Regions from separate parts of the Streptomyces sp. NPDC090083 genome, predicted to be linked through region 2. Evidence: riboswitches for the same ligand, from Rfam matches in the RefSeq annotation. Region 2 holds a riboswitch; each other region holds the start of a gene.
The links. Region 2 has a riboswitch for cobalamin ahead of metE (5-methyltetrahydropteroyltriglutamate--homocysteine S-methyltransferase). Riboswitches for the same ligand answer to the same signal wherever they lie in the genome.

Region 1: it holds a riboswitch for cobalamin, as region 2 does, so the genes downstream of both, ACIPTO_RS17340 (ABC transporter substrate-binding protein) here and metE (5-methyltetrahydropteroyltriglutamate--homocysteine S-methyltransferase) in region 2, are expected to answer to the same signal.
Region 3: it holds a riboswitch for cobalamin, as region 2 does, so the genes downstream of both, ACIPTO_RS20110 (DUF4430 domain-containing protein) here and metE (5-methyltetrahydropteroyltriglutamate--homocysteine S-methyltransferase) in region 2, are expected to answer to the same signal.

What each region holds. Positions count from the first base shown of each region.
Region 1 is NZ_JBIVED010000004.1:473,771-475,962, reverse strand. Features, by position in the region: gene ACIPTO_RS17345 (SAM-dependent methyltransferase) at 1-775, opposite strand, end outside; cobalamin riboswitch at 906-1,118, shown strand; gene ACIPTO_RS17340 (ABC transporter substrate-binding protein) at 1,172-2,192, shown strand, end outside.
Region 2 is NZ_JBIVED010000005.1:419,859-422,050, forward strand. Features, by position in the region: gene ACIPTO_RS21315 (SDR family oxidoreductase) at 1-341, shown strand, start outside; cobalamin riboswitch at 888-1,107, shown strand; gene metE (5-methyltetrahydropteroyltriglutamate--homocysteine S-methyltransferase) at 1,252-2,192, shown strand, end outside.
Region 3 is NZ_JBIVED010000005.1:146,739-148,930, reverse strand. Features, by position in the region: gene ACIPTO_RS20115 (hypothetical protein) at 1-150, opposite strand, end outside; cobalamin riboswitch at 808-943, shown strand; gene ACIPTO_RS20110 (DUF4430 domain-containing protein) at 1,077-1,565, shown strand; gene ACIPTO_RS20105 (cobalamin-binding protein) at 1,584-2,192, opposite strand, start outside.

The DNA of each region.
Region 1 (2,192 bases), on a different contig from region 2:
GCGGGATCAGGTCGGTCCGGCCGGGGTGTCCGGTCGGCTCGGGGTGCCAGTCCGCGGCGAGTGCTATGCCCGGTTCGATGAGTTCAAGTCCCGTGAAGAAACCGGCGAATTCGTCGCGCGAGCGTACCTGCGCGGGCGTGCCGCCCTGGCGGTAGACCTCGACGACGCGCTGCCAGGTCTCCGGGTCGAAGTCTCCGGTCGCGTGGGAGAGGGCCACGTGACTGCCGGGGGACAGGGCGTCGAGGAGTTCGGCGACGATGCGCCGGGGCTCGTCCTCGTCGGCGACCAGGTGCAGGAGCGCCACCAGGGACAGGGCGATCGGCTGGTCGAAGTCCAGGATGTCCCTGGCCGTCGCGAGGATCTTTCCCGGCTCGCGCACATCGGCCTGGATGTAGGTGGTGCTGCCCTCCGGGGTGCTGTGGAGGAGCGCTTCGGCATGGCGGAGGACGATCGGGTCGTTGTCCGCGTACACCACGTGGGCGCTGGGGTTGATCCCCTGGACCACCTGGTGGAGGTTCGGCCGGGTCGGTATTCCGGTGCCTATATCCAGGAACTGGCGGATGCCCCGCTCAGCCAGCGACCGGGAGGCGCGGTGCATGAAGTCCCGGTTCGTCCGCGCCATCTCCCTGACGGCGGGAAACAAGGAGATGACCTTCTCGGCGGCGGCCGCGTCGACCGGGTAGTTGTCCTTGCCGCCGAGGAAGTAGTCGTACATACGGGCCGATTGAGGCTTGCTGGTGTCCACATCGGCCGCGCTGAAGCCTGCGTCTGTCACGTCGGTTCTCCCGTGAGCTAGCGAACCAGTTCCCGCGTCCCAGCGACCGTACCGCCGAAGGCCCCGGCCGCGGACCTCCTTGGTCCCTCCGTGCCCGCCGGACCCCGTGACGGGTGCCGGTCATCGATCTTGATACGTTGTACGCGCCAGTCGTGCCACAACCGAGGCCAGGGAATCCGGTGCGAATCCGGAACTGACGCGCAGCGGTGAGGGGGACGGGCGGGGCACTCGACGCCACTGGTGCGGCGCGGGCCGGCCGAAGAGGCCGGACGTGACACACCGGGAAGGCGCCCCGTCCGGACGAACCCGAGTCCGAAGACCTGCTGGCGCCTTCCCGCCCTCGGCGAGGGGGAGTTCGTAGGCAAGGCTCCGCGTTCGAGCCCCGACAGGCAAGGTGTGCCCGTGATCCGTACCACCCCCGTACCGCTGCGTCGCCGTACCGCGGCCCTTCTCCTCGCCCCCGCCCTGCTGTTGACCGCGTGCGGCGGATCCGAGGAGGACCGCGCCGACGGCGAGAGGGAGAAGCCCGCGGCCGGATTCCCGCTCACCCTCACCGACTGCGGGCACAAGGTCACCCTCAAGTCGGCCCCTCAGCACGTCGTCTCGCTCAACCAGGGCACCACAGAGATCCTGCTCTCCCTCGGCCTCGCCGACCGCATGGCCGGCACGGCCACCTGGACCGACCCGGTGCTCAAGGGCCTGGAGAAGGCCAACGCGACCGTTCCGCGCCTCGCCGACAACGCCCCCTCCTTCGAGAACGTCCTCGACGCCGAACCCGACTTCGTCACCGCCTCGTTCGTCTCGACACTCGGCAAGGGCGGAGTCGCCACCCGCGAACAGTTCGAGAAGCTGGGCGTACCGACGTACGTCTCGCCCGCCGACTGCGCGGGCAAGGACAACGACAGCGGCGGCGACGGCTCGCGCAGCACACCGCTCACCCTCGACACCGTCTACGGCGAGATACGCGACCTGTCCCGGGCGATGGGCGTCGAGGCACGCGGCGACCGGCTCGTGACGCGACTGAAGGCGCGGGTGACCAAGGCCACCAAGGGACTTGACGCCTCCGACACCTCCCTCATGTACTGGTTCGCCAACTCCCAGTCGCCCTACCTGGCCGGCTGCTGCGGCGCCCCCGGCGCCATCACCCGGGCGGTGGGCGTCAGGAACGCCTTCTCCGACACCCACGACGAGTGGCCCCAGATCAACTGGGAGACCGTCGCCGACCGAGACCCCGACGTCATCGTCCTCGGCGATCTGACCCGCAAGTCGCAGACCGCCGAGACCGCCCAGGCGAAGATCCGCTTCCTGGAGACCAACGCCGCCACCCGCAACCTCACCGCCGTCAAGAAGAAGCGGTACATCCTGCTCAGCGGCCAGGCGATGAACCCCTCCATCCGCACCGTCGAAGGGATCGAAC
Region 2 (2,192 bases):
CCGACTCCGCCGAAGCGGCAGCGGTCGTCCTGGCCGGTGACCGGAGTTTCGACGGGCCGATCACCCTCACCGCGAGCCAGGCCGTGACCCTCGCCGACGTCGCCGCGATGGCCTCCGAGATCAGCGGCCGCGAGGTCAGGCGAGTCGTACTGGACGACGAGGAATGGATCGCGGACAAGGTCGCGGACGGCATGCCGGAGGCGATGGCACGGCGGATGCTCACCAGGTACCAGGCCGCCCGCGAAGGCCGCTTCGCCGGCGTCGACCCGCTGCTGGCCACCCTGCTCGGCCGCGAACCCCGCAGGGTCGCCGCGCAGTTGGAGGACGGCACCACCGGCTGAGGAATCGACGAAAGGCTTGCGTGGAGTCAGAGTGTTCCTTCTGCGTTCGCGATGTCGCTCCGTATCTGAACGAGCGACGAGCGACGAGCTTCAGCTCCCACTGCCCACGGAGGCGGAAGCGCTGTCGCTAGGGCACGGTGGGACGGTGCGACGGGAAGAGACTGACGGGCTACGACCGCTACGACGCTGCCGTGCAGCAGGCGTTCATCACCGTCGCCCGCCGGATCCTCTTGCCGCCATTGACAGCAGGACACTCGGCATACCGCGTACGCCCACGCCGCCTCGTCCCACCTCCCGCGCGGCGTGGGCACGGCAGCGCGGCCCTGCCGACGAGATCAGCGCCCTGGAGGGGACGGGCATGGTCGCGAGGACCGTCTGACGCGGGCGTCAACTGGGCTCACCGCGCGGAGACTTGGGACCACTGCCAGGGAAGGTGACCCCTGCGTGTGCCTGCTCCCATCAGGTCCCGTCAGGCGCCGGACCGGGCAAGACCGCTCTCCGCTCCCGAATGCTGGACTCCGCTCTTCCCTTCGCCGCGCCACCGCGTAGGCTGACCACGCAGCTGGTTCGCCCCGTCATCCAGACGGACGCGTCGCAAGAGGGAACCCGGTGAGATTCCGGGACTGCCCCGCAGCGGTGAGCGGGAACGACCGCCGTCATACGCACTGGGCCCACACAGGGCCTGGGAAGCGACGGCCAGTAGGTGTCCTCCGTACGGAGGACGTGCCCGCGAGTCCGAAGACCTGCCACCTGCCCGCACGCGAAGCATTCGCGTACGGAATTCCGGTGACCTCGTGGGCGGGTCGGCGTGCACATCGGCGGCGGACACGACACCGCTCCGATCTGACGTTCCTTCGCGCTCACGTCCCGCCACCGGGATCCAGGGAGATATCTCGCGAAGGAGATTTCCGTGACAGCGAAGTCCGCAGCCGCGGCAGCACGGTCGACCGTGTACGGCTACCCCCGCCAGGGCCAGGGCCGGGAACTGAAGAAGGCCATCGAGGGCTACTGGAAGGGCCGCGTCGACGCCGACGCCCTCCGGACCACCGCCGCAAAACTGCGCCGCGCCAACTGGCTGCATCTGACGGACGCCGGCATCGACGAAGTGCCGACCGGCGACTTCTCCTACTACGACCATGTCCTGGACACCAGCGTCATGGTCGGCGCGATCCCCGCCCGCCACCGCGCCGCCGTCGAACTCGACGCGCTGGACGGGTACTTCGCGATGGCGCGCGGCACGCAGGACGTGGCGCCGCTGGAGATGACGAAGTGGTTCGATTCGAACTACCACTACCTGGTACCCGAGTTGGGCCCCGACACCGTCTTCACCGCCGACTCCGCCAAGCAGGTCTCGGAGTTGAAGGAGGCCCTCGCCCTGGGCCTCACCGCCCGCCCGGTCCTCGTCGGTCCGATCACCTACCTCCTGCTCGCCAAGCCCGCCCCGGGTGTCGCGGCCGACTTCGAGCCGCTGACCCTCCTGGACCGGCTGCTGCCGGTGTACGCCGAGATCCTCGCCGATCTGCGCGCGGCGGGCGCGGAGTGGGTGCAACTGGACGAGCCCGCCCTCGTACAGGACCGCTCCCCCGCCGAACTGAACGCCACCATGCGCGCCTACCGCGATCTCGGGGGCCTCACCGACCGGCCGCAGATCCTGGTCGCCTCCTACTTCGACCGGCTCGGTGACGCCCTGCACGTCCTCGCCAAGGCGCCGGTGGAGGGGCTCGCCCTCGACTTCACCGAGGCCGCTGCCGCCAACCTGGACGACCTGGCCGCGGCGGGCGGACTCCCGGGCAAGCGGCTCGTCGCCGGCGTCGTCAACGGCCGCAACATCTGGATCAACGACCTCCAGAA
Region 3 (2,192 bases), 270 kb from region 2:
GTTGAACAGCAGAGCAACGCTGCCGTCGGCACCGAACCTGATCTTGTCGAAGCGAACGGCCGTGCCGTCGCCGTCCCATTCGCCCACGAGCTCCGCAGGAACGGATCCCGTCGGGACCGTGGCCGCCGGAGGATCGGGCTCGGCATCCACGGGAACCGATGCGGAGGCGGAAGACCCGGAAGGAGCAGAGGCAGAGGAGACCGATGAGGACCAACTGGGAGAGGGAGGTGGGGACGATGACGAGGACAGTGAGGGTGAGTCAGACCTGCCGCATCCCGCCAGGAGAACGACCGAGAACATGGCGCCCCCGGCGCACCACATCGCCACCTGACGCATGAATTCACCCCTTGTTCCGGCGGGTCCACTTGGCTTGAAGCTTGCTGGATCTGTCAACTCTCAGGAACCGTAACGGCGTCGGCCCTTCCTTTGTGGCCTCCGATGCAAGTGGTCGAATTTGGCGTACAGCTGCCAAAACGCTTCACCGAATCATTCACAAACGGCCTTTTCGTGAACCGGAATCTATAGAAGTCAACCCAAGAGCTCGTAGCGGGATCTTGTTGGGGCGTGCTGGCGGCGCGGGGCCGAGGTGATGATCGCCCGAAAGGGCGCGTGGTTGTACCAGTCACCGACGAACTCGCCACCGGCACTCATGTCGTGATCCTCGGCGAGGGCGAGCAAACACGCGTGCGTTCGGGATTGCCCCAGCCCTGCTCCCGTTGACGTTCCGGCCGACTGTCCGTCCAGGACACCGACGTCCGAACCGGTCCTGGTGCCGGTCCGTCAACTGGCCCTAGGATGCGGTGGTTTCAGCACGTGCAAGGCAACACCCGCACCATCCGTGTGCGACCGGGGGAAGCCGGTGTGAATCCGGCGCTGACCTGCAACCGTGTGCGGCCCGTCCGGGCCGTGAGTCGGGGAACCCGGCGTGCACTGTGTACCGCTTCCCACTGTCATGGTCCGCAGCGCGAAGCCGAGAGCCCTGGTCCGCCGACACCGGCCGGTCTTCACCGGCCTGTTCCGTGCGCGGCCCGCTCGGTGCCGGGTCGCGGGCCGCCCACGCCAGGAAGGCACCGACCTTGCGCCGTACATCCGCACGCCGCGTCCTGATCGCCACCACGACCCTCGGCCTCGCCCTCGTCTCCGCCCCGGCCGTCGCCCAGCCGGAGGCGGTCGGCGGCGCCAACGCCCCGGTCCGGGTGAGCGTGACCGTGCAGGGGCCGGACGGGCTCCTCTACAAGGGGAGGATCAGAACCAAGGGGCACGACGTGACGACCGCGACCGGCGGCACTCACCACTGCGACGGGACGAACGGCGGCGCGAACCCCAGCGCCGTCCCGACCCCGACGGCCGCGCTCGACGACGCCGCCCGCAAGCATCACTTCACGTGGGACGGCACCTGGTACGCCTCGTTCGACGACTACTCGGTCGACACCATCAAGAACGTCAGCGGCGGCGCCAGTGCCTACTGGAACATCTCCGTCAACGGCACGCCCACACCGGTCGGCGGCTGCCAGTTCAAGCTGAACGCCGGCGACAAGGTGGCCTTCACCTGGACCGCCTTCTGAGCAGAGGGGTTGCGAGGGTCACAGGGCGCGGGCCTCGGAGGCCGTGACCGGCTTTCCGGTCCGCACCCCGTGCAGGACGTGGGCCAGCACCTCCGCGCCGCGCACCACGCGCGGCCCCGGGCGGTTGAAATAGGACGGTCCGTCCAGCACCCAGACCCGGCTGTCGCGCACGGCGGGCAGTTCCGCCCAGCCCGGCAGCGCGGTCAGCAACTCCGCCTCTCGCAGGGTCCGTTCGGGCGGGAAGCCGCACGGCAGGACGAGCACCACGTCCGGTCGTGCGGCCCGCACCGCCTCCCACGTCATGGACTTGGTGTGTTCGCCCGGCGCGGCGAGCAGCGCCTCGCCCCCGGCCGCCGCGATCTGCTCGGGCACCCAGTGTCCGGCGGGCCACAGCGGGTCGAGCCACTCGATCGCCACGACCCGGGGACGGGACCGTCCGGCGACCGAGGCGCGGACGTGGTCCAGCCGCGTCCGCAGCTCGGCCCGCCGCTGCTCCGCGTGCGCCCGCACGCCGAGCAGCTCACCGACCGTGACCAGACAGTCCAGCACGTCGTCCAGGGTGCGTGGCTCCAGGCTCAGTACGCGGGTGTCCGCGTCCAGCAGCCGCACCGTTCGGCTGACCTTCTC